DNA from 2 places in the Bacillus tuaregi genome. Region 2 is predicted to be linked to the other one. Evidence: a T-box and tRNA genes for the amino acid it is inferred to sense, from the RefSeq annotation. Region 2 holds a T-box; the other holds one or more tRNA genes.

Region 1 (15,707 bases), 2.3 Mb from region 2:
AAGTTCGGAAACTTTTTAAGTTCGATGGTAATGCCGAATATCGGCGCATTTATTGCATGGGGTCTTATAACAGCCCTGTTTATACCTACAGGCTGGATTCCAAATGAAAATTTAGCAGCTCTAGTTGATCCAATGGTTAAGTACTTACTTCCATTATTAATTGGTTATACAGGAGGTAAATTAGTATACGATACCCGAGGCGGAGTAGTTGGTGCAATTGCTACAATGGGAGTAGTCGTTGGTGCTGATATGCCGATGTTCTTGGGAGCCATGCTCATGGGTCCAATCGGGGGCTGGGTGATTAAGAAGTTTGACACTCTAATTGAAGGTAAAGTGAAAACTGGTTTTGAAATGCTGATTAATAACTTTTCATCAGGAATTCTTGGTGGAATTTTAGCGGTTCTTTCTTATTTATTAATCGGACCGGGAGTTACGGCATTAACAACAGTGTTAGTAGCTGGTGTGGAATGGATGCTGGAAGTCGGTGTGCTACCATTAACAAGTATCTTAATTGAACCAGCAAAAGTATTATTCTTAAATAATGCCATTAACCACGGTGTATTATCACCAATTGGAATTGAACAGGTAAAACAAACTGGCGAGTCAATCCTATTTTTACTTGAAGCAAACCCAGGACCAGGAATTGGTATTCTGTTAGCTTATTGCTTCTTTGGAAAAGGGACGGCAAAACAAACAGCTCCAGGTGCAGCAATTATTCACTTCTTTGGTGGGATTCATGAAATTTACTTCCCATATGTCTTAATGCATCCAATGTTATTCTTTGCAGCGATTTTAGGTGGAATAAGCGGCGTATTTACATTATCAATGCTTGGCGGTGGTTTGTTGGCTCCTGCATCTCCAGGAAGCTTCCTTGCAATCCTAGCTGTAACACCACAGGGTGTGGGTTCATATCTTGCGAATATTGCTGGAGTTCTTGTTGCAGCTGTTGTTTCATTCCTTGTTTCAGTATTAGTTTTAAAAACAAGTAAATCAAAAGAGGGCAACTTAGAAGAAGCATCTCAAAAAATGCAAGAAATGAAAGGAAAGCAAAGCAGTGTAGCAAGTGCCTTAACGGCAAACCCAACTGGTGGAAACGTAGAGTTAAACCCAGAAAATATCAATCAGGTCATTTTTGCCTGTGATGCCGGAATGGGTTCAAGTGCAATGGGTGCATCCCTACTACGAAAGAAAATTAAAGAAGCTGGGTTAGGGATTAAAGTAACAAATATGGCCATTAGTAATCTGCCAAATGATGCGCAGGTCGTTGTTACACAGGCAGAACTGACACCACGGGCTCAGCAAAAGGCTCCAACTGCTTATCACATTTCGGTTGACAACTTTTTATCTAGTCCAAAATATGATCAATTAGTAAGTCAATTAAAAGACGGAAACAATGGTTCTAGTGCACAGCAAACGGAGGTAGCAACTGAAAAGTCTACTAAATCTGATAGCAATGTGTTAAAGAAGGAAAATATCTTTCTAAACAAACAATTTGCTTCAAAAGAAGAAGCGATTCGTTTCGCAGGACAAGTGCTTGTTGATGGTGGGTATGTAAAGCCATCTTATATTGAAGCGATGATTGCACGGGATCAACTAACCTCAACATTTATGGGAAATGATGTAGCGATTCCTCATGGTACAGAAGAAGCAAAAGCTGATGTTTTAAAATCAGGAGTAACAATCATTCAAGTTCCAGAAGGTGTAGATTTTGATGGGAACAAAGTCCGTTTGATTTTCGGAATTGCTGGTAAAGCTGGTGGACATTTAGAAATTCTTTCGGCAATTGCTGTTACATGCTCTGAAATGGAAAATGTTGAAAAAATGGCAACTGCGAAGTCCGTGGACGATATTCTAGAGATTATCGGGTCATCATTTGAAAAATAAAAAGGTTAGAAAGATGCTTCGGCATCTTTCTTATTCCTATTTATAGAATTATTTTATACATACGAATACTCGAAAAGAGCTGATGTCTATGCTGATAACAGCGAGAGAAAAGGCTATTTTAGAATTATTGATTAAAAAAAGCGGAAGGCATACGGCATTATCCTTTGCAAGCTATCTTCATGTAAGTGTTAGAACCATCCAAAGGGATTTAAAGAATATTGAGAAAATACTTGAATCCTTTGATTTACAGATGGAGAAAACAAGTGACAATGGGCTGTCGATTGTCGGATCCAATCAAAATATTTATCGACTGATTCAGAAGCTTACAAAAGTAAAGCCACAGGATCTTTCTTTAGAGGAGAGAAGACTGCTTTGCTTTGTGAAGATGATTGAATCCAAGGATCCGGTTAAATTAGCTTCATTGTCAAAGGATCTTGGTGTATCCATCACAACGCTAGGTACTGATTTAGATGAATTAGCGGAATGGCTTCAGGACTATGGGATTGAGCTTGATAGAAAAAGGGGTGTTGGAGTCGGATTAACAGGTGAGGAAGGAAAAATCCGTAAGGCACTGGTTAATTTTTATCTCATTTATTTTAATAACGAATTAATCGAAAGCTTAATTCTGCTTGCCAATGATCAAATTGAAAAGGACCGGATTCTTTATTACTTAAAAAAATCCTATCTAAAAGTAATTGATGAGGTTGTTTATGAAAAAATAAAACATCTTCATACTAAACTGGCTGACAGCGATTATATTACATTCTTAATTCATATTTGTATTTCTTTACAGAGGATTGAGATGGGATTTTGCCTTTCGAAATCTGAAATTGAGCTGGAAAATATACAGTCATCAGAAGAATTTCGATTTATAAAGGAAATTAGTAATGACTTTTTCCATCACTTCGCTATTCGATTGAGCGATATCGAAGCTGCTTTCCTTGTTATGGTATTACGGGGCTCAAAGGTCCATGAGGCAGAATACATCAATTATGATAGTGTGTTAATAGGCAGGTCCATAAAAAAGATTATTCAGCATGTATCAGAACAAATGAATAGTGATTTAACAGCCGATTTTTCTTTGTTTCAAGGGCTGCTGGCCCATATGGAACCCTCGATTTTCCGTCTAAGAAAAGGCTTAAGCTCGTTTAATCCACTAACCGATGAAATTAAAAAGAAGTATCCCTTGTTGTATTTAGCTGTAAGTAAAAGTGTTGCAAAGGAATTTAATACGATTAAGTTTACGGATGATGAACTTGCTTATATTGTGTTACATTTTGGTTCAGCATTAGAGTTACGAAAAGAAGAAGTGCAGATACGCGCCTTAATTGTTTGTCCGACAGGTATCGGTACATCAAAAATGCTGGCAAGCCGAATTAAAAAAGAAGTGCCGGAAATAACCGTAACAGATGTCGCTTCTATTAAGGAAATCCAGACAAGGGATGTTAGTCATTATGGGATTATTATTTCAACTGTTATCCTGCCTGTGCTCGAAAGCTTAGAATATGTCTTTGTCAATCCCTTGTTGTATGAAAAGGATATTGAAGCTATCTATGATTACATTGGTACTCATATTCCAAAAATCACAAGGCAGACCAACTATCATACTGAAATCAAAACATCTAAATTAAATAAACCAAAAGTAAAGCCATTAGCTGATTTCATGCAGGAAGTGGATGAGGTTCAAAATAGTATTCGTGAAATATTACGTAATTTATCTGTCTATCGCTCAAAAAACAATCCAGATTATAAGCAATTTCTCAAGGAAATGGTTACCCGCTGTTCGGAACAGAAGTTGGTTTCCGACCCAGCTGGAGTTTATCATCAATTGCTGGCAAGAGAGACGAAAGGGGGTTTAGGCATTCCCGACACCAATTTGGCATTATTTCACTGTCGACATGAAGGTGTTGAAGAAATAGCCTACCATATCGCTCATTTAGAGACACCGTTTCGGTTGTTAGGAATGGATGGTAAACAAATGGATATTCATAATATCCTGCTGCTTCTTGCCCCTGAGAAATTAAATCAACTTCAATTGGAAATTATAAGCATTGTTAGTTCCATAATTGTCGAAGATAAAAAAGCAATCATGATTTTTTCATCAGCAAATGAAAAAGTCATCCGTGCAAAGCTTGAAGATACTTTTTTTGATTATTTGCAAAATAAATTTGTAAAGGAATGAAATGATATATGAAAAAGGTAGTCCATTTTGGTGCAGGAAATATTGGTAGAGGTTTTATTGGAGCTTTATTTTCACAATCAGGCTATCATGTAACGTTTGTAGATATCGCTGATGAGATTATTTCTAGATTAAATGAAGAAAAAGCCTACAAAGTTAAAACAGCAGAGGATCAGCCAACCTTTACTGAAATTAAAAATGTATCAGGTTTAAATAATATGAAGCAGGAAGAAGAAGTCGTACAGGCTATTCAGGAGGCAACGTATATTACCACAGCGATTGGTCCCAATATACTTCCGCATATCGCTCCATTAATTGCAAAAGGCCTGCAGGCTAGACTGAATACTTCAAATGCAAAGGTGTATGTCATTGCCTGTGAAAATCAAATATCGGCTACAGACATATTAAAGGGTCATATTTTAAAAGCGTTGGATAATGATACAATGAAAAAAATGGAAGGCACGGTTAGCTTCTTTAATTCTGCTGTTGATCGAATTGTACCTATCCAGGACAATAAAAATTCACTTGATGTCCTAGTTGAGCCTTATTTTGAATGGGTTGTTGAAACAACAGACGATATTCCGGTAGTGGAAGGTATGACAAAAGTAGCTGATTTGGCACCATTTATTGAGCGTAAGCTTTTTACAGTTAATACAGGTCATGCTGTAACCGCCTATTTCGGATATTTAGACGGTAAAGAAACCATTGATCAAACATTAAATGACCCAGCTGTATATGAAAAGGTAAAAGCTACTATTGAGGAAACAGGTGCCTATTTAATCAAACGCTATGAATTAGATGAAGCAGAGCATCAAAAATATATTAAGAAAATTCTAGGTCGTTTCCAAAACCAGCACTTAAATGATGATGTAACGCGTGTCGGTCGCTCTCCGATTCGTAAGCTTGGTGCAGAAGATCGGTTAGTAAAACCGCTTGTAGAGGCAAAAAAATTAGGCTTGTCATATCAAAACCTAGCAAGTGCCATCGCAGCCTGCTTACTATTTGATATACAAGAGGACCCAGAATCAGTAAAACTGCAAGAAATGATTCAAGAACATGGTGTTCCTTACGTTTTAAAAGAAATCAGTCATTTAGCTGAGACAGATGAAGCAGTCAAAACGATTGTAGATAAATATGAGAGCTTTAAGGCAGAGTATCGGAAATAAATGTACAGCTTTCAGTAGTGTTCAATATTCCAATAAAAAGTCCTTCATCGTTTTGATGAAGGACTTTTGTTCTATGCATCAAATGATTGAGAATTCACTTGTGATGTGCTGTTTTTTTCCTTCGTTGAAAAAAGGAAGAAGGCCATCAATAGGCCGCATGCTAAGATACAGCCAAACACAATAAATGGTAGTGAGAGATTTCCGGTTTTTAATAACACTGTCGCCAAAAGGGGTCCGATACTGGCACCAATAAATAATATGAAGGTATATAGAGAAGTGGCGATACCTTTTTCGTTTCCGCTAAGTTGCCCCACTAAAGCAAGCATGGAAGGCACCACAACCGCTATTCCACAAACGAAGAGAATGCTCATTACAATCATCAGCCATAATTGCTGGATAAGCCCCATTAATAATAATCCAGTAATAGAGGAAACAAGTCCGCTGATCAATACTTTTCTCATTCCAAACCTTTGTACGAATCGACCAGTAAAAGGAGATAAAAGCATTCCGATGATTCCTGCAGCACGGACGTAAAAGATTTCTTGATCATTAAAGCTATAATGACTACTTAAGAAATTTCCTAAGGCAGTATACATCCCGACAAATGATAGTAAAATCATAATAGCAATGCTGTTGCAAAGGATAAGCTTTTTTTGTGTGAATGGAATTTTGAATTTTTTTATGACAGATAAAAAATCATGGTTGCCATGGTGTATTTCATCATTCGGTAAAATAATAATTAAGAGAATCGTCGTTATGAAATAAATAATGCTTAAAATAAGAAATACAGCATTCCAGTTGAAAGCTTGTTCAATACTAGAGCTGATTAGCTGTCCGACGATTCCAGCAATTAAAAAGCCTGAGCTGATAATTCCAATTGTGGTGACTCTTTTTGCTTGAGGATACATCATGCCAACGTATGTAAGGGCAACAGGTGAAAAGGTTGCGGCAGCTGCCCCTTGGAGGGCTCTTAGAACAAGCAGACTGCTGTAGCTATTCGATAATCCTACTAAAAACGTCACGAACGAAAAACAAACCAACCCAACAATCATCACGTTTTTCCGCCCGTATCGGTCTGAGAGGACTCCGACAAATAAACAGCCGGCTGCGAAAAAAATCGAAAATATGCTTCCTGCCCAAGCGGCCTGGCTAGCTGATAGGCTAAAGGTTGAAGCAAAAACAGGCAGCAGGGGGATGGTTACGTATAACGAACATAGAACGACTAAGCCAGTCCAAAAAAGGATAAAGGTAATTCGATTGATATTTTGTAAGTCCATTTCTTTCCTATTCTCCATTGCTGTTTTCCTTTCCAAGTATTATTTCTATTATGAATGAATTCATATAATTTGTAAAATTCAAAATTAAAAATAAATAATAAAGAATGATATGCTGTACAAAATGATTATTCATAGAAAGAGTTTTTTATTATTAGTTTAACTATCTAATTATTCGTTAAAGTATGAAATTTCCTTATTACTACTTATTAGATGCATGTACTTGTAGTAAAATATTACTAGGGAGAGTATAAATTCATTTCTTATAGTGATTGGGAGCAAGAAAGATATAAAATAAATAAAGATTTCTGGGGAGTGAATCAGCTATGAGATTTTATCCACAATATCTGCTAATACTGTTCGCATGTATTGGAATAATCGGTTTATATAGCGGAGATGTTACGCTTATACTTTCAAGTATATTAATCTTTATTATCATGATTCTTTTGTTACTAGAGCGGAGAGAGAAAAGGAAAGTAAAGTTTACAAATCTATCATAATAACAGTCTATGTTCCCAGTCCTTTTTATAAAAAGCTAGAGACTGTTTTTGAAAACAATCCTGTGGTTGTTTTTTTTGTTCAAGGGATTATAAAAATTTGACACCTTTTTATAATATGATATATTAATATAGTAAAATACTTTAACGCACAAAAGCTAAAAAGCTAAAAAGCTAAAAAGCTAGAAAGCGTTCAACTGAAAAAGATACTATATTATTAACTAAATCGACTTATAAAAAGTAGGTGTGACAGCATGAGTGAGAATCAGCAAAATTTACAACGAGGCTTACTACCAAGACATGTTCAATTTATAGCATTAGCAGGTATGATCGGGACAGGAATCTTTAAAGGAAGCTCAGATACATTGAATATGGCCGGTCCGAGTGTAGTTGTGGCTTATCTAATCGGGGGGCTCTTACTGTTCATTGTGATGGCAGCTTTAGGAGAAATGGCAATGGTTTATCCAAATGACAATGTCCAAAGCCTAATCAATAAAGCTTTTGGCTTTCAGTCATCTTTTCTTGTTGGCTGGCTGTATTGGATTAACTGGTTAATTGTCACAACGGTTGAATTATTAGCCGCAGGTAGCTTTTTGCAGTACTGGTTTCCATCCATCCCACTATGGATCTTAAGCGTACTCTGTGCAACCTTTATTGTTGGTATTAATCTATTCCAAGTCAAACATTATGGGGAAATGGAGTTTTGGTTTGCGAGTATAAAAATCATCACTTTAACGGCCTTTATTATTCTAGGAGCATTGATTTTATTTAATATACTTCCAAACACAACGAATGCTGCTTTTTCTAATTACACTGCTCACGGTGGCTTTTTCCCAAATGGACTTGGAGGGATGCTGAGTGCATTTCTAGTCGTCATGTTCTCCTATGGGGGGGCAGAGTTAATTGGTGTAGCTGTAACTGAAACAAAAGATAGTGAAAAAGTCATTCCGAAAATCATTAAAGGAACCGTTGCAAGGGTTATATTATTCTATGTATTGCCTATTTTAGTGATTTGTGGAATCATTCCTTGGAATGCAGTGAGTTCAGTAGATAGTCCGTTTGTGCAAGTATTCAGTTTATCAGGCCTTCCAGGTGCATCACACGTCATGAATTTCGTTCTTTTAACGGCTGTTTTATCAGCGGCAAACTCAGGAATCTATGCAACATCCAGAACATTATTTTCGATGGCGCAAAATGGAGAAGCACCAAGGTTATTTTCCTTTATTACTAAAAAAGGAATCCCGTTAAATGGTATTTTTTTAACAACAGTTTTTATATTAGTTGGTGTATTTTTAGCCTATCTAACTCCTGATCAAGTCATTAGCTATTTAATGTCAATACCTGGTTTTACTGTATTACTGCTATGGCTAAGTATTTGTTTGGCTCAATTAAAGCTACGTAAACAATATACTAAGGTTCCGGCATTTAAAGTAAAATGGTTCCCATACACAACGATTTTTGCTGCAATATCTTTAATAGGGATTTTTATTGCTTTTATATTTAATCCCCAAAATATTATTGGTACAATCGTATGTCTGTCAGTATTAACCGTCTTAATCATTCTTTCTTTTGTAGTGAAAAAGGAAAAGCAGCAGAAGCGTGTTACATCTGTAGCATGATCAAAATTTTAGAGAAGCCCAAAAAATCATGGGCTTCTCTTTTTAATTACTTGTAAAAAATTAGTTGTATTCGTTAAAACTCCAAAATCCTACGTACGGTTGTCACATAGGTCTGGCTAACGGTCAATTCAGGGCAGTTTGGAATCTTTAATTTCATGATTAAGTTAGAGGATACGTCTCGATAAAGCTGCTGTATAAATGAGATATTCACGATATAGGATCGATGAATACGAAGGAATGTATTCGGAAGCCGCTGCTCGAGAACTCTTAACGTTTGAATGGTACTATACTGACCGTCTGTTGTATAAAACCAAGTTTTCTTTTGGTTGCTTTCGATATATGCTATTTGATCGATAGGAATTGGATTCCAAATTTCCCCTTGCTTTCCCGTAATAAAGGTATAGGATGACTGTTTATGATTTAATGCATACAAGGGGGGGAGAATCACAGTTAATGCACCAATAAAACCGTTATCTTCTTCTATTGGATATCCAATACCGTAATAAGGGATACCAAATACGGATTCATTTACTAACGATTCAATACGACTTCGTTGTTGAAAAACACGTTCACTAATACTGCCTTGTGGAATTGGTTGTCCAGGGCGGATGCGAATATCATGTATGCCAGACTGATAATCTAAATATTGTTTACTATCTGCAAAGGCAATCGAGGCTTCTGGAGGAACCCAATCTTTAATGAATTTGTAAATATTAACATTACTCATTTTGCAGAATTTTCTCCCTTTTTGTAATATTAGTTAAATTATAACTTAATCTTGGTTTCATATCCATATAATTCCTTTCATCTTAAAATAAAACGTTTTATCCAAATTTTCAGACAAATTTATACCTGTGTTATATAATCAAAAACAAGTTAAGCTTGTATTGTATAGCAGATGTTTTTTCCTGAACAATTGTGTGACAGCAAATAAAGGAAAATTAAATGAAAGAGGGGATTATATGGTAAAAGCAAAGGGTTTAGAGGGAGTCGTTGCAACCACATCTTCTGTAAGTTCCATTATTAATGATGTATTAACCTATCGGGGATACAATGTTGATGACCTTACAGATTACGCTCAATTTGAAGAAGTCATTTACCTGCTTTGGTTCAATAAACTTCCTACCTCTCAGCAGCTAGCTGAATTTAAAAGTGAACTATTTGAAAACGCTTTCCTTCCGATTGAAATATTAGATACAATTGAGAAACTTTCTAAAGAAAACACCCATCCAATGACAATCTTAATGAATTGTGTATCAGCACTTGCCATCTATGATGAAGAGACAAATCAAATGTCAGAAGGAGCTAACTATCGCAAGGCACTGCGCTTGCAAGGGAAATTAGCTTCTATTGTGGCTGCATATTCTCGTATCAGCGAAGGAAAGCAGCCGCTTATGCCGAAAGAAAATGTAAGCTTTGCCGCTAACTTTTTATATATGTTGAATGGTGAAGTTCCAGATAAAGTCTCAGAAAGTGCCTTTAATAAAGCACTTATTCTCCATGCTGACCATGAATTAAATGCATCAACCTTTACAGCTCGTGTGTGTGTTGCTACCCTTTCTGATATGTATTCTGGAGTGACTGCTGCACTTGGTGCGTTAAAGGGTCCATTACACGGTGGAGCAAATGAGCGCGTAATGAAAATGCTCGCCGAAATTAAAGATATTACTGAGGTTGAAGCATACTTACATAACGCTTTTGAAAATAAAGAAAAGATTATGGGCTTTGGTCATCGTGTTTACCAGACGGGTGATCCTCGTGCAAAGCATTTGCGGGAAATGTCGAAGCAATTAGCTGGGGTAACAGGAGAAGAAAAGTGGTATTACATGTCACTTGCTATTGAAAAAATTGTTACAGAGGAAAAGGGATTGCTTCCCAATGTGGATTTCTATTCAGCTTCTGTCTATCACAGTCTTGGTATTCAGCATGATCTCTTTACACCGATTTTTGCTGTCAGCCGCGTCTCTGGATGGATTGCCCACATCCTAGAACAATATGAGAATAACCGTTTAATTCGACCTCGTGCCGAATATACAGGACTTAAAAATCAATTATTTTTACCTATTCATGAGCGTGATGAATCGATGGACGTTATTGCCTAAGGTTATTCACTAACTATTAAATTTATGGTGAGGAGAAAAAGACGATGAGCGAAAAAAAGATTTCCATTGCAGATCCAGGTCCATTAGGATTAGCGGCATTTGCCTTAACGACATTTGTATTAAGCTGTAAGAATGCAGGGCTTCTTCCAGCCTCCGTTGGCGATGTGTTTTTACCGTTAGCATTATTTTATGGAGGTTTGGCACAGCTGTTGGCAGGTATGTGGGAATTTAAAAAGGACAATACATTTGGCGCTACAGCCTTTACATCTTACGGTGCCTTCTGGATTTCCTTGGCTTCCATGGTTTACTTTGAGTTAACCGGAGTATTGCATTTTGGTGCAGATATGAATATTGCTTTAGGTATCTTTTTAGTTGCCTGGACCATTTTTACCTTCTATATGTGGATTGGTACTTTCCGTATTAACCCAGCTTTAAATCTTGTGTTTACATTATTATTTATCACTTTTATTCTTTTGGATTTAACTGAGTTTGGAATTATTTCTGGACCAATGGCAGGATACTTTGGATTGGCTACGGCTTTTGCTGCTTGGTATGCATCTGCTGCGGGTATCTTAAATCCATTATTTGAAAAAGATATTCTTCCAATTGGATCATTCAAAAAGAAACAACTAGAACGTTTTGGGAAAAGTGCATAATTTTATAAATGTAAATAATAAATAATATAAATAAATCGATACAGCCTTATTCACTCTACCAAATTGAATAAAGCTCTATCAACTTTATTAGATGGCCTTTGATATATGCATGTCTGTAATGATTCATTAGGATGATTACAGGTTCGTGTATATCAAAGGCCATTTGCCCACCAATACAGATTAAAGGACAAAAGGGAGAGATCATAAGTGAATTTATTGTTAATGGGACTACCGGGTGCAGGTAAAGGAACACAAGCAGAACAAATTATTGAAAAGTATGATATTCCGCATATTTCAACGGGAGATATGTTTCGTGCAGCCATAAAGGAGGGCACACAGTTAGGAAAAAAGGCAAAGGAGTATATGGATGCAGGTGAACTTGTTCCAGATGAAGTAACAATTGGCATTGTTCGAGAGCGTTTAAGTAAAGAGGATTGTACAAAAGGCTTCCTCTTAGATGGTTTTCCTAGAACAACAGCTCAAGCGGAGGTACTTGATCAAATTCTGTCTGAAACAGGTAAAAGTATTGATCATGTATTAAATATTAATGTTGCTCCTGAAGAGCTGATGGCCAGGTTAACGGGGCGAAGAATTTGTCGTGATTGTGGATCTACCTATCACTTAATTTTTAATCCGACGAAGGCTGAAGGGGAATGTGATAAGTGCAGCGGTGAGCTGTATCAGCGAGCTGATGACAATGAAGAAACAGTTGGTACAAGATTAAAAGTCAATATTGATCAGCAGCAACCACTTTTAGATTACTATAGAGAAAAGGGAAATTTACGGGATTTTGAAGGGTCAAAGCCGATAGATAAGGTATTTCAGGATATTGAGGTTATTCTAAATCAAGCTACATACTCTTCAAAGGGATAAAAAATGAGATAAAAGAGTTAATCTATTCAGATTAGCTCTTTTTTAATAATAATAAAAGAAAAACACTTTCAAATGAAAGTGTTTTTTGATGATCCGAGAGGGATTCGAACCCCCGACCCCATCCCTGTCAAGGATGTATTCTCCCACTGAACTATCGGATCTTGCTAATATATAGTTTGTATCGACATCTATAAATATAGGGCAAATTTGCATGTTTGTCAATATTAAATTAGTTGAGTTTTATTTTATTCAGCAGTGATAGTAATTAAAGTTGGATTTCACTGCGTTTTTATCCGTAAAAGAACAGATTATGCATTTATGCATAACTTAGTCAAATTTTCATAGTGTAGCTGATAAATATTCCTCTGTATCCTATTTCATCAGAAGTCAGCTCGAATAAAATGTTGGCACAGTATTTGCATAGTGTTTTTATATAAAATAATAATATCGAGGTGTTTATAGTGGCTATTAAATCAGTTCATGTAAAACAATCGGATGTCATAAAAGAGAAAGATAATTCGCTTTTGGAGTTTCAAGAAACACTGCAGGAAGCGGTGCAAATTATGAATTATCCACCTCAGGTGTACGAGTTAATTAAAAAGCCAATGAGGTTCTTAGAAGTGAGCATTCCGGTTCGCATGGACAATGGGGAAGTGCAGATTTTCCAAGGCTATCGGGCGCAACACAATGATGCGAAGGGGCCGACAAAGGGAGGCATTCGCTTTCATCCAGATGTGACGCCAGAGGAAGTGAAAGCGCTCGCTGGTTGGATGAGCTTAAAATGTGGTGTCACAAATCTTCCTTATGGCGGGGCCAAAGGAGGTATTGTTTGTGACCCTCGAACAATGAGCTTAGGTGAATTAGAAAGATTGAGCAGGGGATATGTTCGAGCTGTCAGCCAATTAGTTGGACCGACAAAGGATATTCCTGCCCCAGATATGTATACAAATTCGCAGATTATGGCCTGGATGCTGGATGAATATGATCATATCCGTGAATTCGATTCCCCTGGTTTTATCACGGGTAAGCCCGTTGCATTAGGCGGTTCCAAGGGGAGAGAAACGGCAACCTCGAAAGGCGTTTTCTATACGCTGCAAATGGTATGTGATATGAAAAAGCTGTCCTTAAAGGACACGAAGGTAATTATCCAGGGGTTTGGAAATGTAGGGAGCTATTTGGCGCAGTATTTATATGAGCTTGGTGCAAAGATTGTAGGAATTGGTGATGCTTTAGGTGGTCTATACGACGAAAACGGATTGGATATTCCGTATTTGCTTGATAATAGAGACTCCTTTGGAATTGTATCGAATCATTTTTCAACCTCGATCACAAACCATGAGCTGTTAGAAAAACCTTGTGATGTATTAATCCCTGCCGCGATTTCAGGCGTGATAAATAAGCATAATGCAGATAAAATAAAGTGCCAGATTGTGATTGAAGCTGCTAACGGTCCGACGACAAAGGAGGCAATTCAAACTCTTGATGACCGTGGAATTCTGCTGGTTCCTGATATACTTGCAAACTCTGGGGGAGTTGTAGTGTCTTATTTCGAGTGGTGTCAAAATAACCAGGGATATTATTGGACAGAAGAAACCGTTGATGAACGCTTGCAGGAAAAAATGAAAGAAAGCTTTATAAATGTTGTCTCCACAGCTAAAAAGTATCATGTCAACTTTAAAATTGCCGCATATATAGAAGGAATCGAAAAGATTGCGGAAGCCTCAAGATTAAGAGGCTGGCTGAATTACTAATGATACATCTCTGCAAAAGGTAGGAAAGGATATTCTTTTCTACCTTTTAAATTTTTAAAATTCTAAATAAAGTGATAATATCTTCTTAAGAGATAAAGGGAGATGGAATCATGGTTTCTAACACGAACGAAAAAGTAAATCAGAACAACGTTATGAATACAGCTGAAGATGGTTTCTCTCAACTGTTAAATCAACCGAAGATAAATGAAATTCAATATATTAAGGAATTAAATACGGATTTAAATGCAATTCTCTCTAGTATTTATGATGAAATACTGGTTGTGAATGCAAAAGGAGAATTAATTCGCTACAGCGAAAAGGTAATAGAGAATTTTTGGCAGGTTGAATTAAAAGAGTTAATCGGAAAAAATATCATGGAGCTTGTCGATAAGGGGTATTTTACACCATCAGTATCAAGATTGGTTATGGAAAAGCAAAAGAAGGTTTCAGTTGTTCAGGAAACAAGTACGGGAAGAAAGATACTCGCTGTTGGAAATCCAATCTTTAATGACAACAATGAATTAGAGCGGATTGTCATTGCCTCAAGGGATATTACCGAAACATCCCGCTTAAAGAATGAGTTACAGGAAATTCGAGAAAAATCTGAACTCTATAAAAGGGAATTACTGCAGTTTAAAATGAAGGATCAATTGTCAAAAAAATTGATTTTTAGTAGTCCAAAAATGGAAAAGATTATTCATCAAGTAAAGAAAATCGCTGATTTCTCTTCAACCGTTCTTCTTAACGGAGAATCAGGTGTTGGGAAAGAGGTCATTGCAGAGGCTATTCACCAATTTGGTCGAAGAGCGGACAAACCCTTTCTTAAGCTTAATTGTGGAGCAATTCCGGAAAATTTATTGGAAAGTGAATTGTTTGGTTATGTAAAGGGATCCTTTACTGGCGCAGATAGGAATGGGAAAGAAGGCTACTTTAAACAAGCAAATGGTGGGATTTTGTTTCTTGATGAAATTGGTGAAATGCCAATGCATTTACAAGTGAAGCTTCTCAGAGTTCTTCAAGAGCAGGAGGTTATTCCAATCGGGAGTACAAAACCGATTAATATTGATGTCCAAATCATCGCAGCAACTAATAAGAAGCTTGAAAAGCTAGTGGAGGAAGGTCACTTTCGTGAGGATTTATTTTATCGCTTGAATGTCATTCCGATAAAAATTCCTCCATTACGGGAAAGAGTGGAGGACATATCACTGCTGGCCTTTCATTTCCTCCAGCAGCTGAATGAAAAATACGACCGTCAGTATCAGTTAACCCCTGATGCTGTAAATATGCTTGAATGCTATTCTTGGCCAGGAAATGTTAGGGAGCTGCAGAACATTATTGAGAGATTAGTTGTATCAGCTGAACAATCAGCGATTGATGCTGAATTTGTTAGCCAATTTCTATCATTAGGATATGAGCGAAAAAAAATGAAGCCTGTTGTAACAAGAGTCATGCCTTTACAGGATGCCATTGAGGCTGTGGAGGAGCAATTGATTGTCATGGCAATGAACCAATATAAAACAACCACAAAAGCAGCTAAAGCATTAGGAATAAGCCAGTCCTCTGTTAGCAGAAAGTATCAAAAAATTGTAAGTGGTAATTCGTATTTATAAAGCACTGTTTCAAGAGGTATGATCTGAAACATCTTTACTGTGATTCAAAGATAAATAGATATATGCATTGGTGAATAGAATTTATTAAAGAATAAA
Region 2 (15,707 bases):
CCCAAGCAGCCTTTAGCTATATTCGTTCAAAGGCGGTAGAGCTTGGTATTGATCCGGATTTTCATGAAAAAAGCGATATCCATATACATGTTCCGGAAGGAGCGGTTCCGAAGGACGGTCCTTCGGCGGGAATCACGATGGCAACGGCACTCGTGTCTGCGCTAACAGGTAAACCAATTCGTAAAGAAGTGGGAATGACAGGCGAAATTACGCTAAGAGGGCGAGTATTGCCAATTGGCGGACTAAAGGAAAAAACATTAAGTGCACATCGGGCTGGGTTAACGAAAATCATTTGTCCTAAGGAAAATGAAAAGGATTTAGATGACATACCAGAAAGCGTTCGGGAAGAATTAGAATTTGTGCTCGTTTCCCACGTTGATGAAGTGCTGCAGCATGCACTAAAAAGCGAGGGATAGGAATGAAAATTAAAAGTGCTGATATTGTCATAAGTGCTGTAAAGCCTGAACAATATCCAGATGATTTTTTGCCGGAGTTTGCATTAGCCGGCCGGTCAAATGTTGGGAAATCGTCCTTTATTAATAAAGTATTGAATCGAAAAAATCTTGCCCGTACCTCCTCAAAGCCGGGGAAAACACAAACATTAAATTTCTATCTCATTAATGAGGAATTTTATTTTGTAGATGTTCCAGGCTATGGATATGCACGGGTCTCGAAAACAGAGCGTGCGGCATGGGGCAGGATGATCGAAACCTATTTGACATCAAGGGAGCAGCTTAAGGCTGTCGTGTTAATCATTGATTTACGCCATCCACCGACAGCGGATGATGTAATGATGTATCAGTTTCTAAAGCATTATGATATTCCCTGCATCATTATCAATACGAAAGCCGATAAAATTCCAAAATCAAAATGGCAAAAGCATCTGAAAATCACAAGAGAAACACTCGAGCTTGATCCGAGTGACACCATTGTCCTGTTTTCAGCTGATACTGGCTATGGGAAGGACAAAGCTTGGGCCGTCATGAATAGCTATATGAAGGATTCTTCAGAAGAAGAGGCCGAGAATACGGAAGAAGCGGAACATTAATGTTCCGCTTCTTTCTCTAACCTATTTTAGGCTGTTATTTTTTTCTTTTGAACAATAATAAGTAGACACCAACAAGAATCAAAGCGGCAGGCCAGAATTTACTATAGGCTTCGATCCTGTTTTCGAGCAGACCAAACCAGCTCATTACTTGATTGTAAAAAAGCAGCAGTCCGGCTAAGGCAAGGAAAAGAACGCCCTGGAAAAGTCCGTTTCTCGTTTTCTGATAACGAAGTAAAAACCCCAGTGAAATGATTAGAATAAAAACTCCAAGTGCATCCGGCCAAATCGACAGGCGGTTTACAACATGAAAGTGAAAGCCGAAGCCGGTTAGAATAACACCTGGTAAAATGGCCTCATAGTCTTTTCCGCCATAGCCCTGGCATAGAAAGGCGATTCCGACAATCATGAGCAGTGTCGGCCAAGACATAAACTCAGCTAACAGGGGGAAATTTCCTTGCTGTAAGAAAAAAAAGCCTCCAAAGCCAATTAATATGATACCAGGGAATATACTCAGATTCTTCATATGACAATCCTTCCAATTATGATTTCTTGAATATTGTTTGTTTTTTTGTTACTGTACTTATATAAGAATATAATCGAATCCTGTAGTAATGTGTTACTATATTTTAACTTCATTCAGCATTCATCCTCCACTTCTACAAGTGGGGGATGAATGCAAATGGTTCTTCGATTCAGTGGGGGTTCAAACCCCGGCTGAATGAAGTTAAGCCTCCGGCGGATGTCACGGATTTTTTAAAGGTAGTTTATCGAGCGAGCTCGATAAAAATTCGGACGCAAATTCGACGGGCGAATTTGATTAAATAGTACCACATTATGAAGGAATCCTTGAGATATTATACACTTCTATCATATCAAAAAAAGAATTTAGTATATATTCATATATTTGCAAAAAAATATAAATAGGACACGTGCTATAATGATGGCAGGGGAATTATGCTTATTTTTTAGGGGGATAAAAATAACATGCATATTATTGTCGTTGGGATTAATCACAAAACGGCCCCAGTAGAAATTCGTGAACGGTTGACATTTGATCCATCGCAATTAGGGGAAGCGATGAAAAGGCTGAATGGCAAAAAGAGTATTCTCGAGAATGTCATTCTATCAACATGCAACCGAACAGAAATCTATGCGGTCGTGGATCAATTACACACTGGCAGATACTATATTAAAGAGTTTCTGGCAGAATGGTTCGAAATAGAGCAGTCTGAATTTTCACCTTTTCTATTCATTTATGAACAAGATGGTGCCATTGAGCATCTTTATAACGTAGCGTGTGGTTTGAACTCACTTGTGCTTGGGGAAACACAGATTCTAGGTCAGGTTCGTTCAAGCTTTTTACTTGCACAGGAAGAGAATACAACAGGCACTGTATTTAATCAGTTGTTCAAGCAGGCTGTTACGCTTGCCAAACGGGCTCATTCTGAAACGGACATCGGTGCGAATGCCGTATCTGTCAGCTATGCAGCTGTGGAATTGGCGAAGAAAATCTTTGGAACCCTTGAAAACAAACATGTGCTCATCATTGGAGCCGGAAAAATGGGTGAGTTAGCTATCCAGAATCTTCATGGGAACGGTGCCAAGAAAGTGACGGTTATTAATCGTACCTTTGAAAAAGCGGAGAATTTGGCTAATCGATTTAATGGAATCGCTAAATCCATGGATGAGCTGCAAGCAGCATTAATGGATGCTGATATTCTAATCAGCTCGACAGGAGCAAAGGATTTTGTCATTACAAAGAATATGATAGAAAACGTTGAGAAAAAGCGAAAAGGCAAGCCTTTATTCATGGTTGATATTGCTGTACCCCGTGATTTAGACCCAGCCTTAAGTGAATTGGATAGCGTGTTCCTATATGATATCGATGATTTAGAAGGGATTGTGGAAGCCAATCTGCAGGAGCGGAAAAAGGCGGCTGAAACGATTCTCTTAATGGTAGAGCAGGAAATCGTAGAATTTAAGCAATGGTTAAACATGCTGGGTGTGGTTCCTGTGATATCTGCTCTTCGTGAAAAGGCACTTTCTATACAGGCAGAAACAATGAAAAGTCTTGAGAGAAAGCTTTCCCATTTGAGTGACCGTGATAGGAAGGTATTGAACAAACATACTAAGAGTATCATTAATCAGATGTTAAAGGATCCAATATTACAAGCGAAGGAATTAGCCGGTTCTAAGAATGCTGATGAAAAATTAGAATTGTTTATGTCTATTTTTAATATTGAAGAGCTTGTTGAAAAACAACGAGAAGTGAAAGCGGCCGAACAAAAACCGGTAAATGTTCATTCATCACAGCCTGCCTTTCAATCATAAAGAGGTCATCCGGCTATGATGGATAACGTAATGACGCGGCTGCATGAGTTAACGGTTATTCTGTATGCCGTAAGCGTATTGTTATATTTCATTGATTTTCTACATCATAACCGGAGGGCAAACCGTACTGCCTTCTGGTTACTTTCGTTTGTATGGGTTTTGCAGTCGATTTTTTTGTACTTATACATGGTCAATACGGGACGCTTTCCTGTGCTGACTATTTTTGAGGGCCTTTATTTTTATGTGTGGGTACTAATTACTCTCTCACTCATTATCAATCGTCTTTTACGAGTTGATTTTATTGTCTTTTTCACAAATGTAATTGGTTTCATGTTTATGGTTATACATACTTTTGCACCTGATCAATTGGACTCAACGGTAATGGCGCAGCAGCTCGTATCAGAACTGCTATTAATCCATATTACGGCAGCTATTCTATCCTATGGAGCTTTTTCTTTATCATTCGTCTTCTCGCTACTATACTTATTGCAGTATAATTTATTAAAAGGGAAAAAATGGGGAAAAAGACTTTGGCGAATTTCAGATTTATCCAAGCTTGAACAGATGTCCTACGTATCAAATGTGATTGGAGCGCCTATGCTGATGATTGGGGTCATACTAGGATCACAATGGGCGTATCTTAAGCTGCCAAATTTATCCTGGGTTGACCCGAAAATTATTGGTTCCGTATTTGTACTTGCCATTTACTGTGTCTATTTATATTTACGAATTAGAAGAGGATTAGCTGGAAAGTCGCTTGCACTGTGGAATATTGCAGCATTTCTCATTCTATTAATTAATTTCTTCCTAATTGGAAGTTTTTCATCCTTCCACATTTGGTTGTAGACTAGCTAGGAGGCTCATTATGAGAAAAATTATTGTCGGTTCAAGACGCAGCAAGCTTGCGTTAACACAAACGAATTGGGTTATTAAACAGTTGAAAGCATTGGATGATTCCTTTGATTTTGAAGTAAGAGAAATAGTCACAAAGGGTGATAAAATTTTAGATGTCACGCTTTCAAAGGTAGGCGGTAAAGGCTTATTCGTAAAGGAAATTGAACAAGCGATGCTTGATAAAGAGATTGATATGGCTGTCCATAGTATGAAGGATATGCCTGCTGTTCTGCCAGATGGCCTTGTGATCGGATGTATTCCAGAGCGTGAGGATTATCGTGATGCCTTTATCTCTAAGAATCATGTTAAATTTCATGATTTAAAGCCCGGTGCTGTTGTAGGAACAAGCAGCCTGCGCAGAGGTGCGCAGCTGTTGGCGCAACGATCTGATATTGAGATCAAATGGATTCGAGGAAACATTGATACGAGGTTGTCGAAGCTGGAAAATGAAGACTATGATGCGATTATTTTAGCGGCTGCAGGACTATCTCGGATGGGCTGGGCAAAGGATGTTGTCACAGAGTTCCTTGAGCCTGAGGTTTGTCTGCCAGCAGTGGGACAAGGGGCCCTTTCCATTGAATGCCGTGGAAGTGATGAGGAATTATTAGGACTGTTGAAGAAATTTACCTGTTTGGAAACACAGCAGACGGTACTAGCCGAAAGAGCGTTTTTAAATAGAATGGAAGGCGGCTGCCAGGTGCCGATTGCCGGCTTTGCAAAGCTAACAGACCAAGCTGAAATCGTTTTAACCGGATTGGTTGCTTCACCGGATGGAACCACCATTTACAAGGAAGCGATAAGTGGGCAAAATCCTGAGGAGCTTGGTGAAATGCTTGCGCAAACGTTGATTGAGAAGGGTGCAAAGAAGTTAATTGATAGTGTGAAAGAGGAGCTTGACCGGGAATGACTGCCTCGTCCCCCCTCAAAAATAAAACGGTATTAGTTCCAAGGGGAAAGGGTCAGGCGAAGGCTTTTTCAGATGTTGTAAGAAAATTTGGCGGGACACCTATTGAGATTCCTTTATTGGCTTTCAGGCCCACTGCATTTTTAGAAGAACATCAAGACATAATGAAAAAGCTCCATACATACGATTGGTTGATTTTAACAAGCAGTGTGGCAGTAACAGCCTTTTTATCGCATTGGCCAAAAGGGACTACGCTGCCCCTTAAAATTGCCGCTATTGGTGAGAAAACGGCACAGGCGATAGAGGCGCAGGGCTTGAAGGTGGATTTTATTCCGGCTGAGTATGTGGCGGAAGCGTTTGTCATGGAATTTTGTCCGTTGGTGAAAGCCGGGGACAGGGTATTAATTCCAAAGGGTAATTTGGCAAGGGATTATATTTCAACTGAATTACGTCATATTGGGGCAATAGTGGATGAAATCGTGATCTATGAAACCTATTTTCCAGAGGAAAGTAAAGAAAAACTAGCCCGTCTGCTTTCAGAGAATAAGCTCGATATTATTCCCTTTACAAGTCCTTCAACAATTGATCATTTTATGCAGGTTGTAGAAGAAAACGGTCTATCTGATCGAATACAACGGTGTGTTTTTGCCTGTATTGGACCTGTTGCACACAAAAAGGCGGAAAGCTGGGGCTTGACGATTCATGCCGTTCCTTCTGTCTACACAGTTGAAAATTTAATAAAAGAAGTAGCTGATTATTTATTAAAGGTATCATCCTTATAGGAGGGGTAATGATGGATTTACAATTTACACGTCACCGTAGATTAAGACAATCTGCTTCAATGCGTGCGTTAGTAAGAGAAACTTTCATAAGAGTGGAGGATTTTATTTATCCTATCTTTGTCATTGAAGGGAATAATATTAAAAATGAAATTTCGTCCATGCCCGGAGTCTATCAGTATTCACTTGATAGACTATCAGAAGAGATGGATGAGGTCGTTTCATTAGGGATTAAGTCCGTTCTATTATTCGGGATTCCGAACGAAAAGGATGAGTGTGGTTCAGGTGCCTACCATGATCATGGCATCGTCCAGGAGGCTGCACGTTTTATTAAAGAACGATATCAGGACATCGTTGTCATTGCGGATACTTGCCTATGTGAATATACAAGCCATGGACATTGCGGTGTCATTGAAAAGGATCAGGTCTTAAATGACCCATCGCTTGAATTATTAGTTCAAACAGCGGTTAGTCAGGCGCGCGCAGGAGCTGATATCATTGCACCTTCCAACATGATGGATGGGTTTGTGGCAGCAATTCGTAAAGGCTTAGACGAAGCGGGCTTCGAAAATGTTCCAATCATGTCATACGCTGTTAAATATGCTTCTGCCTTCTACGGTCCATTCCGTGACGCGGCAGACAGTACACCTCAATTTGGAGATAGAAAAGCGTACCAGATGGATCCAGCCAATCGACTTGAGGCTTTTCGTGAAGCTGAATCAGATGTACAAGAAGGAGCCGATTTCCTAATTGTCAAACCGGGGATGCCATACCTGGATATTGTTCGCGATGTGAGGGACCGTTTCAACCTTCCGATTGTCACCTACAATGTAAGCGGAGAATTTTCTATGGTAAAAGCGGCAGCGGCTAATGGCTGGATCGATGAAAAGGGCGTTGTCATGGAAATGCTGACAGGTATGAAGCGTGCCGGCAGCGATCTCATTATTACCTACCATGCAAAGGACGCAGCCCGCTGGCTGAAAGAGCAGTAATCTAATGAGAATCAAAGAATAAAAAGCAATAGATAGAATAATCCATTGATATTTGCAGTGGAATAATTACGAGGAAAGAGGGATCACCATGCGCTCTTACGAAAAATCTAAGAAAGCCTTTCAAGAAGCTGTAAACTTAATGCCAGGCGGTGTTAACAGCCCGGTACGTGCTTTTAAATCTGTTAATATGGATCCGATTTTTATGGAAAGAGGAAAGGGTTCCAAAATCTATGACATCGATGGCAATGAATATATTGATTATGTTCTATCTTGGGGTCCGCTGATTTTAGGACATTCTAATGATCAGGTAGTAGAAGCGTTAAAGAAAATGACAGAGTTAGGGACAAGCTTCGGTGCTCCCTCATTAACAGAAAATCAATTAGCTAAACTGGTCATCGAACGTGTACCATCCGTGGAAATGATCCGTATGGTTTCGTCTGGTACAGAGGCGACCATGAGTGCCTTAAGACTTGCAAGAGGATACACGGGTCGTAACATTATTTTAAAATTTGAAGGCTGCTATCACGGAAGCTCTGACTCCTTATTAATTAAGGCTGGCTCTGGTGTAGCAACATTAGGCTTACCGGACAGCCCAGGTGTTCCTGAAGGCGTAGCGAAAAATACCCTAACGGTTGCCTACAATGATTTAGATGGTGTGAAGTATGCATTCGAACAATTTGGCAAAGATATTGCCGGAGTGATTGTTGAGCCGGTAGCAGGAAATATGGGTGTTGTACCACCACTTCCAGGCTTCTTAGAGGGTCTTCGCGAGCTGACGACTGAGTACGGAGCGCTGCTGATCTTTGATGAAGTCATGACAGGCTTCCGTGTTGGCTATAACTGTGCACAGGGTTATTTTGGTATTACTCCTGATATTACCTGTCTCGGTAAAGTCATTGGAGGAGGACTTCCGGTTGGAGCTTATGGCGGTAAAGCGGAAATAATGGAAAAAGTGGCTCCGAGCGGTACCATTTATCAAGCGGGTACATTATCAGGCAACCCGCTTGCTATGACTGCTGGCTATGAAACGATTCGTCAGCTGACAGAGGCTGATTATAAAGAATTTGAGCGTAAAGGAGACCGACTGGAAGCTGGTATTAAGGCTGCATCCGAGAAATATGATGTACCGGCAACCGTAAATCGTGCTGGCTCCATGATAGGCTTCTTCTTTACCAATGAAGCGGTCATCAATTATGATACAGCTAAACAATCTAACTTAGACTTTTTTGCTGCTTATTACCGTGCGATGGCAGAGCAGGGCGTATTTCTGCCTCCATCCCAATTTGAAGGCTTGTTCTTATCGAAGTCACACAGTGATGAAGATATTGAAAAAACAATCTCTGCCATTGAATATTCTTTCTCTACCTTGCGCAAGTAATCGAGAAAGGTATTTTCGGTACAAAAAGCATTTGCTGAATGAAGTTAAAAGCACCCATTTTCATGATGGGTGTTTTTTTGTGGCTTGGAACTCATAATATTTCCTCCAGATTCATAGAGTGATTAATGACATAGTGAGTAACAGGATGGAATGGAAGGGAGGAGTTCGCTTTGTCGCATGGAAATCAATCCTATTTACGATTCTCGCTAGAAGAGTCAGTTTGGTTTCAAAAAGGACAGGAAGTCGATGAGCTTGTGTCGATCTCTCTTGATCCAATCATTACGATAAAGGAAAGCGATCAATATGTGACCATTAAAGGCTCGCTGGAGTTATCAGGCGAATATAATCGTGATCAGTTAGATGCCGAGGAAGTGGAGTATTTTGCAAATCCAAAGCTCATTCAAACCGTGGAGGTAAGGGAAGAGGGCGTACATTTATTTTCGCACTTATTTCCAGTAGAGATTACCATCCCGAAAAATCGAATTGAGGATCTGAATGACATACAAGTGACAGTGGAGACCTTTGATTATGCCTTTCCAGAGAAAAGCTGTTTACGACTGTCTGCTGATTTAATGATTACTGGCTTATATGGTGAACAGCAGCATGAGCTGATACAGGATGATTATCCAGAGCCTATATCATATGAATTTGAGCCGGCATATCGCGAATCCATTTTACCTGAGGAAGATTATGACGAAAGGAAAAATCCATTTGCCAAACCACAATATACCGACGAAGAATCATCAGAAATATTTAAACCATTCGAGGTGGCGGCCAGAAAAAATCCTCAAGCTGAAATACAGGATGATTATCAGGCAGAAGACGCTGAACAAGAAGAGGCTAATCTGGACAAAGCTAATCAATCGGAATATTTATACGAGCGAAAAGATGTAAATCCGACCGTAACCAAGCATACGTATTCCGAAGAGCCAGAATATCCGGAACCTGAAGTAATATTCAGGGAAACGGAGCAGGAGAATCCGAGAGAAGAGGAAACCGAGCCGGCCTCTTTACCTGAAATTGTTTTTTCATCTAAACGAAGTGAAGAACCTCAGAAGCCAGCATCGCCTGTGCTAGAAGAAAAGGTCGAGGAGATAACAGAGGGATTAGATGAGAAGACAGAAGCACCTGAAAAGGTTAAGACTTTAGAGATGGAGGAAATGCTCGATGAAATAGAGGAAGAGGATTCACCATCAGATGATACTGATAAGAAAAAGAGTAAAAAATGGAAGAACAAACAAAGCCTTACCTTATCAGAGTTCTTTGCCCGAAAGGCAGAGGAAGAGCATACAAGAGTAACGATGTGTATTGTGCAAAACGGAGAAACATTGGATCTCATTTCCGAGCGATATGAGGTACCCGTTGCACAAATTCAGAGAGTGAATCAGATGGAATTAAATCAAGATATTTACGAAGGTCAAGTATTGTATATACCTATAGCTCAAACTCAAAGGTAAGTCCCATAAAAATAGAGGGATCATATGAGAGAATCTGATAGCTTAAAAAAAATAGCTCAATTATTAAGAAGCTATAGGATTGAGCCCTATTTCGTGGAGGATATGGGGAATATCCATAAGGTTTATTCAAACCATGGTATTTTTGCTTTTAAAAAAATTAACCCTCAGCATGGAATTGACTTTATCAGGCATGTTCAAACCTTATATCAAAAGGGCTATAATCGTATCGTTCCAATCTATCCGACTCTGGATGGCCGTTATGCGGTTTTAGATGAGAACCATCTTTATTATTTAATGCCCTGGCTTTCAAATGAAGAAAAAAGGGATCCGTTTGAAAGTCAGCAGCAGCTATTTCGTGAGCTTGCCCGACTCCATTCCATTTCGGCTCGTGAAATAAAGGTAAATAAAGAGGAAAGAACGGTTCATTATGAAAAAACGAAGGCGGAGCTAGAGCAGGAAGAGGAATTCTTAGATGAGCTTTTAGATGCCTGTGAAAGAAAAATTTATATGTCACCCTTCGAGCTGTTGTTTTGTACGTATTACCATACGGTCAAGCAGGCACTGTTTTTCTCTAAACAAAAATTGAATGATTGGTACGAGGGGACAAAAGAGAAAGAAAAGGCACGTATTGTAATTGTACACGGGAATATGGCCATCGATCATTTTATTTTTGACGAAAAAGGCTATGGCTATTTTATTAATTTTGAAAAGGCGGATATTGGAGCGCCTATCCATGATTTACTGCCTTTTATGGCAAGGTCCCTAAAGGGGTACCTAAAGCAGTCCGAAGAAATGGTGGATTGGTTGTACACGTACTTTAAATATTTCCCTCTAAAAGAGGATGAAATGCAGTTATTTTTAAGCTATTTAGCCCATCCGGGAAATTTGATTAAAAATGCACGGCGGTTTTTTCAGGAAGGAAAGAAACGAAACGAACGGAAGGCTGTCCAAAAGCTGCAAAGGGATTATTGGTACTTGAAAAATACGGAATATATTGTCTTTCGAATCGATGAGATTGAGAGGCAAAAAAAACAGGAAGAAGCAGCCCAGCAGGATTCTTAATCTGCTGGGCTATTCCTCTGCCTGGGAAGTTATAAAGGAAATAATAAATGTTCAGGCCTAAATAAGGTCAAGATGGAAAGCGCAGGCAAGTAGAATGAGGAAGGCTAACAATAAGACATCAAAGGCTGTCGGCAGCAGAAGGGTCCGGATTGCCTGAAACACACTAAACGGAATCGCAAATTGCTGGCAAGCCCCTCTAAGCGTCCGCAGCCAGGGTGGAAGTGAGTAAGGATTATATCGTCTTTTCATTGGATTTCCCCCTTATTGAAAAGCATCCTTATCACAGTGTATGATTCATTACATAGATAAGTGCCTGTAAAACGTTATAGGTATCGTTCTAAGATGTATAAATGATAAAAAAACCGGCAATCCTTATTGACGATTAGTCTATTTTTTCGATACTATATGGTTATCATTCATTACATAAATGCATTGACAGGGAAAAGTACAATGACCCTTTGCTTTTAGAGAGGAGAGCCAGCTGCTGAAAGGCTTTCTAAGTGAAGCCATTGGAAGGTCACCCTCGAGCATCTTTTGCGAAAGAAGCTAGCTTTGAGTAGTAAAAGACGGGAACTCCGTTATCCATTTAAGTGCCGGCAGGTTTTATTTCTGCTCGGAAAAAAGGTGGTACCGCGAACAACAGCTCCATTCGTCCTTTTATGACGAATGGGGTTTTTTATTGTGTTTAACAAGCATAGGAGGATTTAAAGATGGAACAAAATGAATTAACAATGCCAACGAAATATGATCCCAATTCGATTGAAAAGGGCAGATACCAATGGTGGTTAAAAGGAAAATTTTTCGAAGCGAAGGATGATCAGGAAAAACAGCCTTACACAATCGTTATCCCGCCGCCAAACGTTACAGGTAAGCTTCATTTAGGTCATGCCTGGGATACAACGCTTCAGGATATTTTAACAAGAATGAAACGAATGCAGGGCTATGACGTTCTCTGGCTGCCAGGAATGGACCATGCCGGTATTGCGACACAGGCAAAGGTAGAGGCTAAGCTGCGTGAAGAAGGAAAAAGCCGCTACGATTTAGGCCGTGAAAAGTTTTTAGAGCAGACATGGGCGTGGAAGGAAGAGTACGCTGGCTTTATCCGTGAGCAATGGGCAAAGCTAGGACTTGGGCTTGATTACTCTCGTGAGCGTTTTACAATGGATGAGGGTCTTTCAAAGGCAGTGAACGAGGTCTTTGTTAAGCTGTATGAAAAAGGTCTTATCTATCGCGGTGAATATATTATTAACTGGGACCCAGCAACGAAAACAGCGATTTCTGATATTGAGGTTATTTATAAAGATGTTCAAGGTGCCTTTTATCATATGAGATATCCTTTAGCAGATGGTTCAGGCTCGATTGAAATTGCAACCACTCGTCCTGAAACGATGCTAGGTGATACAGCTGTTGCCGTTCACCCTGAGGATGAACGCTACAAGCATTTAATTGGCAAAACCGTTATTTTACCAATTGTCGGCCGTGAAATTCCAATTGTCGGTGATGATTATGTCGATATGGAATTTGGTTCTGGTGCCGTGAAAATTACCCCTGCGCATGATCCGAATGACTTTGAGGTAGGGAATCGTCACAATCTAGAGCGTGTTCTAGTGATGAATGAAGATGGCACAATGAACGCGAAGGCAGGCAAATATCAAGGTCTTGACCGTTTTGAATGCCGTAAGCAAATTGTTAAGGATCTCGAGGAGCAGGGCGTCTTATTTAAGATTGAGGACCACCTGCATTCTGTCGGCCATTCTGAACGTAGCGGCGCGGTGGTTGAACCATATCTATCCACACAATGGTTTGTCAAAATGCAGCCATTAGCCGATGCATCAATTGAACTGCAACAGCAGGAAGGAAAAGTCAACTTTGTTCCAGACCGCTTTGAAAAAACCTATTTACGCTGGATGGAAAATATTCGCGACTGGTGTATTTCTCGTCAGCTATGGTGGGGACACCGAATTCCTGCCTGGTATCATAAAGAAACAGGCGAGGTATATGTGGGTACAGAAGCACCGGCAGACAGTGAGAATTGGCAGCAGGACAATGACGTGTTAGATACTTGGTTCAGCTCCGCCCTCTGGCCGTTCTCAACATTAGGCTGGCCGAATCAAGACGCCGCAGATTATAAACGCTACTACCCAACAGATGCGCTTGTAACAGGCTATGATATTATTTTCTTCTGGGTATCACGGATGATTTTCCAAGGAATTGAATTTACAGGGCAGCGTCCATTCAAGGATGTGTTGATTCACGGCCTGATTCGTGATGCAGAAGGCAGAAAGATGAGTAAATCACTTGGCAACGGTGTTGACCCAATGGATGTCATTGACAAGTATGGGGCTGACGCTCTGCGCTATTTCCTTGCAACCGGCTCATCACCTGGTCAGGATTTACGCTTCAGCCTAGAAAAAATCGAGTCAACCTGGAACTTTGCGAATAAGATTTGGAATGCTTCCCGTTTTGCCTTGATGAATATGAACGGCATGAAGTATGAGGAAATTGATTTAAGCGGTGAAAAATCAGTAGCTGATAAATGGATTTTAACTCGTCTAAATGAAACGATTGAGCATGTAACAAGACTTTCGGATCGCTATGAATTCGGTGAAGTAGGACGTGTTCTTTACAACTTCATTTGGGATGATTTCTGTGACTGGTATATTGAGATGGCGAAGCTGCCGTTATACGGTGAGGATGAAGCGGCAAAGAAAACAACCCGTTCCATTCTAGCCTATGTTCTAGATAACACCATGCGGTTATTACATCCATTCATGCCATTTATCACAGAGGAGATTTGGCAGAACCTTCCACATGAAGGGGAATCGATTACGGTCGCAGCATGGCCGGAAGTGAATCCTTCCTTTACAGATGTGAAGGCTGCAGAGGAAATGAAGCTTTTAGTGGAAATCATCCGCTCTGTTCGTAACAGCCGTGCAGAGGTTAATACACCGATGAGCAAGAAAATTAAAATGATGGTGAAAGCAAAGGATCAAGGTGTACTGGCAACGCTTGAAAACAATAAAGCCTATCTTGAGCGCTTCTGTAACCCAGAGGAATTAACGCTGGCAACAGACGTTGCGATTCCAGACAAAGCGATGACATCGATTGTGACTGGAGCTGAAATTATCCTTCCGCTTGAAGGCTTGATTAATCTTGACGAAGAAATTGCCCGCCTTGAAAAGGAATGGGATAAATTAAATAAAGAGGTTGAGCGTGTTCAGAAGAAGCTCAGCAATCAAGGCTTCGTAAGTAAAGCACCTGCTAAGGTAATCGAGGAAGAAAAAGCAAAAGAAAAAGATTACACCGAAAAGCGTGCTGCAGTAGAAGAACGCTTAAAGGAATTAAGAGGCTAATTAATGATGGGTGTCAGGCACCGCATAGGGATAAATATGTGGTGCCAGGCACCATTAATATGAGGAGAATTCATCATGTTTCAGACATATGAAGAAGCACTGCACTGGATTCATTCCCGGCTTCGTGTGGGGATTAAACCGGGTCTGATGCGAATGGAATGGATGCTGGAGAAGCTGAATCATCCGGAACGGAAGATTAAATATGTTCATATCGGGGGAACGAATGGCAAAGGCTCGACGGTAACCTATTTGCGTAACATTATGGAACATGCCGGCTACGAAACGGGTACCTTTACTTCTCCCTATATCGAGCAATTTAATGAACGCATCAGCTTGAATGGATTTCCGATTACAGATGAAGAAATCGTGCAGCTGGCGAATGTCATTTACCCGCTATCAATCAAGCTGGAGGACACGGAGCTCGGTGGTCCATCTGAATTTGAGATCATTACCGCGATGGCGATTTACTATTTTGCTGAAATGCATCCAGTCGATCTCGCTATCTTTGAGGTTGGTCTTGGTGGCCGTTTTGATTCAACCAATGTCATTCATCCGCTATTGTCCATCATTACAAATATCGGCTTGGACCACACCCAGTTCCTCGGAAACAGCTATGAGGAAATTGCCTTTGAAAAAGCGGGAATCATTAAAAAAGATACCTGCCTTATTTCAGCAGTCAAACAGCCTGAGGCAAAGGAAGTCATTGTCAATAGAGCAAAGGAAATGAATGCTGGAGTCTATTTATTGTATGAGGATTTTTTCGTAAAGAATCATCACTCGATAGAAACAGGCGAAGTCTTTACTTGGCAGCATGAAGAGCAGGAGCTTCAAAACATAACCATAAGTATGTTTGGTCAGCATCAAACGGAAAATGCAGCCCTGGCGATTATGGCTGCTAAGCAGCTGGATAAGGAGCATGGTTTCCAAATCAGTGACAGTCAAATTCTTACTGGTTTGAAGGATGCTTATTGGCCAGGTCGTTTTGAGATAGTCTCGCATAATCCTCTCCTGATTCTTGATGGAGCACATAATGAAGAAGGAATCACTGCCCTAACTGCAGAGCTGACGAAAAGGTATGGTGACAAGAGAATTAAGCTGATTTTTTCAGCACTGTCTGATAAAAAATTGGATAAGATGATTGAAAAGCTGGACAAGACAGCAGATGAAATGACGTTTGTCAGCTTTGACTATCCACGAGCATCGATGGCAGAGGCATTGTACAATCTAAGCCGTTCATCTCAGAGAAAAGTGCAGGAGGATTGGCAAAAGGCGATTATGGCAGAATATACCACATTGAAGGAGAATGAGATATTAGTTGTGACTGGGTCGTTGTATTTTATTTCGCAGGTGAAGGTTTTTTTGAAGGATACAATCATATAACACAAAAACAAGCGCTTCTACTATATGCGCTTGTTTTTGTGTTTCAGTCATCTTATAAATCATAATCATAACGATAACTAATATTAATCTCCGGAGTTCCCCATGCGACTGGTGGTGGAGTTGGTGCTG

What was found. A T-box is a leader RNA that pairs with one kind of tRNA and senses whether it is charged. The one in region 2 lies ahead of BQ5321_RS18720 (valine--tRNA ligase), so its partner is inferred to be a tRNA-Val.
Region 1: it encodes a tRNA-Val, which carries the amino acid that the T-box ahead of BQ5321_RS18720 (valine--tRNA ligase) is inferred to sense. The anticodon was not compared.

What each region holds. Positions count from the first base shown of each region.
Region 1 covers NZ_LT629731.1:1,128,807-1,144,513, forward strand. Annotated here, with positions in the region: gene BQ5321_RS07730 (PTS mannitol transporter subunit IICBA) at 1-1,884, shown strand, start outside; gene BQ5321_RS07735 (BglG family transcription antiterminator) at 1,973-4,066, shown strand; gene BQ5321_RS07740 (mannitol-1-phosphate 5-dehydrogenase) at 4,075-5,229, shown strand; gene BQ5321_RS07745 (MFS transporter) at 5,301-6,524, opposite strand; gene BQ5321_RS07750 (amino acid permease) at 7,255-8,619, shown strand; gene BQ5321_RS07755 (LytR/AlgR family response regulator transcription factor) at 8,693-9,346, opposite strand; gene citZ (citrate synthase) at 9,582-10,721, shown strand; gene BQ5321_RS07765 (acetate uptake transporter) at 10,766-11,377, shown strand; gene BQ5321_RS07770 (adenylate kinase) at 11,585-12,250, shown strand; tRNA gene BQ5321_RS07775 (tRNA-Val) at 12,340-12,411, opposite strand; gene BQ5321_RS07780 (Glu/Leu/Phe/Val family dehydrogenase) at 12,712-14,001, shown strand; partial or broken gene BQ5321_RS07785 (sigma-54 interaction domain-containing protein) at 14,208-15,611, shown strand.
Region 2 covers NZ_LT629731.1:3,381,934-3,397,640, reverse strand. Annotated here, with positions in the region: gene lon (endopeptidase La) at 1-416, shown strand, start outside; gene yihA (ribosome biogenesis GTP-binding protein YihA/YsxC) at 419-1,048, shown strand; gene BQ5321_RS18770 (LiaI-LiaF-like domain-containing protein) at 1,083-1,571, opposite strand; gene hemA (glutamyl-tRNA reductase) at 2,033-3,379, shown strand; gene BQ5321_RS18760 (cytochrome C assembly family protein) at 3,395-4,225, shown strand; gene hemC (hydroxymethylbilane synthase) at 4,245-5,180, shown strand; gene BQ5321_RS18750 (uroporphyrinogen-III synthase) at 5,177-5,959, shown strand; gene hemB (porphobilinogen synthase) at 5,968-6,948, shown strand; gene hemL (glutamate-1-semialdehyde 2,1-aminomutase) at 7,037-8,326, shown strand; gene spoVID (stage VI sporulation protein D) at 8,497-9,783, shown strand; gene ysxE (spore coat protein YsxE) at 9,808-10,845, shown strand; gene BQ5321_RS18725 (hypothetical protein) at 10,903-11,094, opposite strand; T-box leader at 11,269-11,505, shown strand; gene BQ5321_RS18720 (valine--tRNA ligase) at 11,556-14,198, shown strand; gene BQ5321_RS18715 (bifunctional folylpolyglutamate synthase/dihydrofolate synthase) at 14,274-15,578, shown strand; gene BQ5321_RS18710 (hypothetical protein) at 15,631-15,707, opposite strand, start outside.